DNA from 2 places in the Pueribacillus sp. YX66 genome. Region 1 is predicted to be linked to the other one. Evidence: riboswitches for the same ligand, from Rfam matches in the RefSeq annotation. Region 1 holds a riboswitch; the other holds the start of a gene.

The links. Region 1 has a riboswitch for thiamine pyrophosphate ahead of thiT (energy-coupled thiamine transporter ThiT). Riboswitches for the same ligand answer to the same signal wherever they lie in the genome.
Region 2: another riboswitch for thiamine pyrophosphate. It lies ahead of thiE (thiamine phosphate synthase); the one in region 1 lies ahead of thiT (energy-coupled thiamine transporter ThiT).

Annotation. Positions count from the first base shown of each region.
Region 1 covers NZ_JBEUEL010000011.1:70,963-74,943, forward strand. The annotation lists gene ABU914_RS07100 (alpha/beta fold hydrolase) at 1-70, opposite strand, end outside; gene ABU914_RS07105 (zinc ribbon domain-containing protein) at 171-377, opposite strand; gene ABU914_RS07110 (DUF4870 domain-containing protein) at 809-1,132, opposite strand; gene thiT (energy-coupled thiamine transporter ThiT) at 1,239-1,811, opposite strand; TPP riboswitch at 1,893-1,994, opposite strand; gene ABU914_RS07120 (hypothetical protein) at 2,258-2,443, opposite strand; gene ABU914_RS07125 (glycosyltransferase) at 3,119-3,981, opposite strand, start outside.
Region 2 covers NZ_JBEUEL010000002.1:185,503-189,483, reverse strand. The annotation lists gene ABU914_RS02030 (LTA synthase family protein) at 1-129, shown strand, start outside; gene ABU914_RS02025 (M14 family metallopeptidase) at 242-1,432, shown strand; TPP riboswitch at 1,494-1,598, shown strand; gene thiE (thiamine phosphate synthase) at 1,757-2,386, shown strand; gene thiS (sulfur carrier protein ThiS) at 2,383-2,583, shown strand; gene ABU914_RS02010 (thiazole synthase) at 2,588-3,364, shown strand; gene thiD (bifunctional hydroxymethylpyrimidine kinase/phosphomethylpyrimidine kinase) at 3,510-3,981, shown strand, end outside.

The sequences.
Region 1 (3,981 bases):
CTCCTTCACCAATAATAGAATATTCAATTGTTGCGCCATCGGCATCATAGGTTTCACACTTTCGTTCCATCAATTCATCCCACCGCCTATTTTCACAATCCCTTAATAAAAATCACATTGCATAACAAAAGAGGATAGATGCTCTTCCTATCCTCATTCTCCAACAATGACTATCCACCAAAAAATAAATCAATCACGTTTGCCGCCATTGAAGATTTACGATTATAAAGCTCAGAGTAACCACAATTTTTGCAATAAACGACGAGAAACTTATTATGCTGAACATCAAAAATCTTCGACAAACCTGCACCTGTCGTTGCAATTTTTTTTGTTCCTGTCTTTGTTCCTCCGCATTTGATACATCCTTTTTCTGCCATACAATTCACCGCCTTTTTTATCATCATTTTAATTATCGAGTCACATATGTAAATCCGTTTAGCCACTACAATTATTTCACATTTAAAGTGGTCTTAACTTTTTTTTCAAATTTAATAAATTTCGATTGGCTGAACCTTTTCGTAATCATTCGGTTACTGTTCTAGTTGCTATTCCATTTTCTTTTTTTACTTATCTGAATGCATGATCATAATTCAGCAATCAACATAAAAAAATAAAGGAATCCCCATCTAGGCTTTAGCGTAGAAGCGAAAACTTTTGGAACTGGAGAATTGGTTCAGTCAACTTGGTCAACTAGTAAAAGACGCTATGACCCGAGAATCTCACACTTCAAAATCCGTAGAATTTCAAGTGATAAGTAGTTCACTTAAAAAGACCAACCCTTCTATCAAGAGCTGGTCATACTTAGTTTTTATTTAAAAAAACGAATCGCAAGCGGAATGCGATAATGGTCGCCGTTGAACGCTTTGATGGCTGCTACAATTGTAAAAACGAATGCCAAAATTCCGACGATCGCTGCCAAAACAAAGCCAATAAGTACGAGCATAAGAATCGAACTAATAATAATATAAATCGTATAAGATATGAAAAAATTAAAATATTCCTTACCGTGATAATCAATAAAGCTCGATTCGTCCTTTTTAATGATCCAAATTAGCAACGGACCAATAATCGTTGTGAAAAAGCTCGTTACATAAATTAAACATGCTAATAATCTTTCATCACTATTTGACATATTTCACCTTCTCCCCCCTTTTACAGAATATTGTACTACAGTTTATGCTGTAATTCACAAAAAGATATAAAAATCTCCATCTTTATTTATCAAAGCGAGATGCCCATTATGATAATGATTTATTTTCAAGTAAACGCGGTGAAACCGAAACGAGCGCGAGTAAAACGATCGCACATAAAATAAACGTAAGGATCATTGTCGTTCCGTTGATGATAAAGGAATACCATACAGGAGACATCCCTTCTGGTGCATACGAACCCCAAAAATAATAGCCTGCAACAAAATGCCAGAAATAACGTGCAAAACTAGCGAGAAATATCGCCATCGTTAAAGTAAAAAATGCTTCTTTTTTACGATGATGCTTAATTTTCTCTTGAATCACATACGCGAAAAATCCAGCAACGCCTACCATTGCAAAAGCTAGTAAGTACTCCACAAGTACTTGAACAGGATACAAAACCGTAGCATCACCAGTCACAATTTGCAATACACCCCAAAGAAATCCAGAAAAAAAGCCAGCCTTCCACCCCCAACGTAACGCAACGATGAAGACCGGCACCATCGCAAACGAAACAGAGATCCCTGCTACGATTTGGATCGATGGAAGAAAATCAAGGATCATTGCCGCAGCAGCGAACATCGCCGCTTCAATTAATATTTGTAATCGATAATTTTGCATAAAAAAGCCCCCTATGTGTTATTAGTAATAAACGAATCCCATAGGAGACCAAAGAAACTGATCAATGAAACAAACCGCTTCTTCATCAATACATCACATCCCTACGCTAGTACTAACTAACAGGTTCAAAGGGTCAGAACGGAGTCGTTCACTCTCAGCCCATTGGCTCCCCTTGTGATACGTTTATCAATTCAGAACTTAGTATAGCTTATATCGCTACAAGAAACAACGAGTACGCTCCGTTTCCTTACGGAGAGGTATTTATTTGGCCACAAACATTTTACTCATACATTCATCGATTTCTACTGTGCATATCTTTTTTCTTACTGACCCTTTATAGTGCTCAATACTCGTAACTTTTTGACATTTCCAATGGAGCAACATACACCGTAACATCGCTCACATACTTGAACATGCTCTTTCATTTACATAACGATAAATGGAGATCATGTGTATGTAAAGCAACCCAATTCAATACTCTCATACTCTACTAACACATCATATTCCGATTGGATCACTTTTCCCGTTTGCTTAACAACCGTTCTAATTGCTTCTTCAAACGTCTTGATTGATTCAAAATCATTAGACTTAGAAATATTAACTTTTAAAACTTTTTCATCAAGTAAAACCATCGATTCTCGCTCAGCTTGACAGCCGAACAACGTGATGAAAGCAAATCAAAATAATGACAAATAAATTTCACTTCACAGCGTAATCCCCTACTCATTATTTTCTTCTAACACTTCAGGATAGACGAGCGTGTTAAACACTTCACTAGATACTTCATCTTCAACATCGATCATTACTTTGGCATCATCGATTTGTACCGACATCCATGAAATACCGATTGCGATCGATACAAACTCATCAAAGTTACTTTCAAATACTTGCTGTCCATCGAGAAACGTAAATTAAGAATGAGCTTTGTTATACGTAATCTCTTTAATTGACTGAGCATTTTAATTCGCCTTTTCTACGGCTTCGACAACGGCATCTTTTTGAGCATGTCGTTTGTAGACTGGCTTGGAAATTGAAGATGTAAGTAACCCGTCGGATTTATTGTCACTTCACTTACGCCTTCGCATATTTCAATAATTTGATCAAATTCTTAGTCTTCAAACCGTTCTGAAGGGTGTTCAGCAATCTTTTATCTACATTAAGTGACTGTGTTTGTCTTCTTCGAAAACTTCATTATCTTACAGTTTATTCACTTCATCACCATCACTACATGCCAAAAAAATCGTAATTTAAAACACAACACCATTTCTCATTCTAATCTCGTCTCGTAAATAGTCTTTTTTCTCTATCTATTTGAAAAAACCTGCTTTTACTAAATGACTTTTTAGTTTTTGTTTATAATGTTCCTTTAAATGCTCGCGGTATTTCTGGAAATTCAAAGAACGTTTTTCATTGGAACGCAACACTTTCATCGTTACAGAGTCATTACTTAGATACAGTTTAATTTTTAATTTTTCTAACTTATACATAGGTGATTCATATGTCCATTTTTCGCTTCCTTTAATTGTAACAAACTTACAATCATTTAAACACGAAAAACTTAAATTCAATTTCCAAACACCCGTTTCCCATTGTAGAGCATTAGATAGTTTTCCATGAAAAATAATCTTGTTATGATCATCAACCCACTTAAATGGCAGCGGAACATATTGATCCAGTAACTGCTTCTGCCTACGCAATTGTAAGGAAAGACGAATGTGTTTCTTCAAATTAGAAGTGAATGTATTTTTCTGTAAATGAAGCTCACCTTCGAAACGAAATGATTGTTCTTCTGCTACATATATAAAACTAGTGAAACGCGCTGTCATCTTTGAGAGGTGAACGCGCTGCTCTTTTTGTCGCAAAGCGTATTCAAATACGGTTACCCATTTTTGTGCAGTCTTCTCTCTGCTATATTGTTCAACAATCTTCAGCGCTTCTCGGCTTAGCGTATTCCGTTTCTGCTTGTTTTGAAACAATTCAATCATTGCATTTGCTAATCCATTCACATCATTTGGTTCAATTAAAATCCCATTCTTTTTATGTTTTATTAAGTCTAGTGGCCCGTAGTGACACGCATAGCAAATGACCGGCGTTCCGACTGACATACTTTCAATAATCGACATCGCAAAAGCTTCTGATTTTGAAGTCATAACTGAAAAAGCAGCACGCC
Region 2 (3,981 bases), on a different contig from region 1:
GAGCATTGTGAACCTTATAAAGAAAAATCAGAAACCCACTTAGATTTATCTGATCGTATTATTTATGGGGATTTACTTCGCTTTTTCAATAAAGAAGAGCAATTGCTCTTAAAGAATAGTCAAAAATAAGTGAACCCTTTTCATAGGGTTCTTTTTTTTTACTAAAAATCCTCTTCTATACACATTGTGATATATCATTTTTTAAAATCATAGTGTAGTAAAGAAAGTGAGGGGATGTCGATTGAAAATTATCGTTCAAAAAGGTGATACATTATGGCATTATAGTCAATTGTTTGAAGTTCCATTAGTATTAATCATTGACTCAAACCGCCAGTTAAACGCGGAGAATCTACAAATTGGAAGTACAGTGAAGATTCCAGGTTATATTCAGGAAACTTATACGATTCAAAGCGGGGATACGTTTTCATCAATTGCTTACCAACGAAATGTTTCGCTTCAGCAGCTACTCTTTCTTAATCGTGAATTTCATCCAACAAATTTAAAAATCGGAACGTCGATCAAAATACCAATTCGAGTAACGTGGAGGCTTGTTTTAGACTTACAATCATATGATTACGAGAAGATGATGAGCGATCTTAGAAAACTAATAACGGTATATCCGTTTTTACAACGAAATTCAATTGGTGAATCTGTAATGAACAAGCCGATTCCCCAAGTGATTATAGGAAGTGGAATGAAGAAAGTTCATGTAAATGGATCCTTTCATGCAAATGAATGGCTCACGACTCCTTTAATTATGCTTTTTCTTAATGATTATTTACTTGCGCTTACAAATCAATCAAATCTTCGCGGTATAAATATGTTTTCCTTATATACAAATACTCAAATGTCGCTTGTTCCAATGGTGAATCCCGATGGTGTGAATCTCGTTTTAAACGGTGCACCACAAGAGGAACCGTATCGCTCGACCGTTTTAGAACTAAATGAGGGAAGCAGTAACTTTTCTACATGGAAGGCTAACATACGTGGCGTAGATTTAAATAATCAGTTTCCGGCAAGATGGGAAATTGAAAAAGAAAGAAAACCACGGCAACCAGCACCGCGTGATTATCCTGGAGACAATCCTTTAACTGAGCCGGAAGCAATCGCAATGGCAACTTTAACAAGAAATTCGAATTTCAGTCGTGTATTAGCTTTTCACTCTCAAGGGGAAGAAATTTATTGGGGGTTTGAAGGGTTGGAGCCGCCAGAATCAGAAGTTATCGTGAATGAGTTCTCGAGAGTGAGTGGATATGCCCCCATACGTTATGTTGATAGCTACGCAGGCTATAAAGATTGGTTTATTCAAGATTTTCGACGCCCTGGTTTTACGATCGAAGTAGGTAAAGGGGCGAATCCTTTACCAATGTCACAATTTGGTGAAATTTATAATAAAAATTCAGGCATATTATTAGCTAGTTTGTACATGTAGACGTTGTGTTTTAAATCATTTTTTGCAATAATAAACATAAGTCAGTTACAAATTTAATAAAGAGAAAGGCTAGGGGTGCGTGAAGCTGAGAAAAAGGAGTGTTTTCCTTTTACCCTCATTACCTGATCTGGATTATGCCAGCGGAGGGAAGTCGATTATGTGTGATACCATAATCTAGTCTCGTTTGATTATGGTTTTTTATTTTTATAGGGAAGAGAGTTCTTTTTAATTGATGAATATTTTAATTCTATCTGCCATAGCAAAAAATCTCGCCGTTTGGCGAGTTTTCTTTACAACTGTTCAATGCTTGAAAGGGGTGAGCATTTGCTAGATTTTCGACTATATGTCATTACAGGTGAAGAATTTCATCCGAACCGCTCTATGATTGATGTTATGAAAGAATCACTTGAAGGTGGGGCTGATTTTATTCAATTACGCGATAAAAAAAGTTCAAAAAGGCAAATTTTAGAAAAGGCAAGAGCGTTGCGGGAGTTAACGAAACAATATAACGTTCCGTTTATCGTCAATGATCATATTGATATTGCGATCGCCGTAGATGCTGATGGAGTCCATTTAGGACAAGACGATTTGCCTTTACAAGAAGCTCGCCGAATTATTGGAAATAAAATTATCGGCATTTCTACCCATTCAATTGATCAAGCCCGTTCTGCAGAAAAAGGTGGAGCAGATTATATCGGGGTCGGTCCGATTTTCCCAACAAAAACGAAAGAAGATGTCGTTGACCCAGTTACACTCACTTACTTACGCGAAGTTGTCGAAGAAATTAGCATTCCTTTTGTTCCAATTGGAGGAATTAAGCTTCATAACGTAGATGAAGTTCTCGACGCAGGGGGACGAAATGTCTGTGTTGTGAGTGAAGTTGTCGGTAGTTCAGATGTGAAAAAAACGTGTGAAGCGTTTATTAAAAAAATCAAGGCGAGGGAGAATCGATGAAGTTAAAGGTAAATGGAGAAGAACAACAGTTTTCCGAATTAAAAAACGTAACCGATCTCGTGTCGCATTTTAAACTTGAGAATAAGTTGGTTGTCGTTGAAATTGATGGAGAGGTTATCGATCGAAATGAATGGCAGCATACCCGGTTACAAGAAGGAATGTCAATCGAACTTGTACATTTCGTAGGAGGGGGGTAAAAATATGGATACACCATTAAAAATTGACGGAGTCGAACTTCAATCAAGATTATTTTTAGGAACAGGGCGGTTTGCTAACTCTAATGTTCAAAATGATGCGATTGCTGCCTCTGGAACCGAAGTGTTAACGTTTGCAATTCGAAGAGTAAATTTAAATGAGCCGAGTGAAGATGCAATTTTGCAGCATTTGGATTTAGATAATTTCTACTTCCTACCAAACACATCTGGCGCAAAAACGGCTGATGAAGCAGTACGTATTGCTAGACTTGTGAGGGCATCGGGGTTAAGCAATTGGATTAAGGTAGAAATTTGTGCGAATGAAAAGACGCTTCTTCCTGATCCAGTCGAAACGTTAAAAGCGACGGAACAGTTAGTCAAAGAAGGGTTTGTTGCTCTGCCGTACACTTCGGATGATCCGATTTTGTGTAAGCATCTTGAAGAAGTTGGTGCGTCTGCTGTCATGCCTGGAGCTTCACCAATCGGGACAGGATTAGGATTGTTAAATCCGTACAATTTATCACTCATTGTTGAAGAATCGAAAGTTCCTATCATTGTTGATGCGGGAATTGGATCTGCGAAAGATGTTGTCGAGGCGATGGAACTTGGCGTTGACGGCATTTTATTAAATACAGCTGTTGCTGAAGCAAAAGATCCTGTTAAGATGGCAAAGGCGATGAAGTTAGCGGTTGAAGCGGGTCGATACTCATATCACGCTGGCAGAATTGAAAAAAGCCGATATGCCAAAGCATCAAGCGTTACAACGGGATATGTATCAAAGTAAAAGGAGACCTGTCACGCAAGCAATGCTCGTTATTCGCTCAAAAACAAAATTTTCAATGTTGTGACGTGAGAAGATTTGTACAAATGTGAATTGAAGTATATAATAATGCAAATCGTTTGTTTAAAATTGGAAGGAGGAATTAAAAATGCCTGTTTTTAAAGCATTGACGATTGCAGGTTCGGATAGTGGCGGGGGGGCTGGTATTCAAGCTGATTTAAAAACTTTTCAAGAATTAGACGTATATGGTATGAGTGCAATTACTGCAGTTACGGCTCAAAATACACTCGGTGTTCATGGCGTGTATCCACAGATTGTAGAATCCGTTGTGAAACAAATCGAAGCGGTGGCAGTAGACTTAAAACCGGATGCTGTGAAGACGGGGATGCTTTTTTCAAAAGATATTATTGAAGCCGTCGCAGATCAGATAGAAGAACATCAGTTAGAAAATTTAGTGGTTGATCCGGTGATGGTTGCTAAAGGTGGAGATCAGCTTCTTCAAGATGATGCTATTGAAGCCCTTTGTGAAAAACTTCTCCCGAAAGCAACTGTCATTACACCAAACCTGCCTGAAGCTGCGAGGTTAACAAAGGTTGAAAGCATCGAAAATATTTCCGATA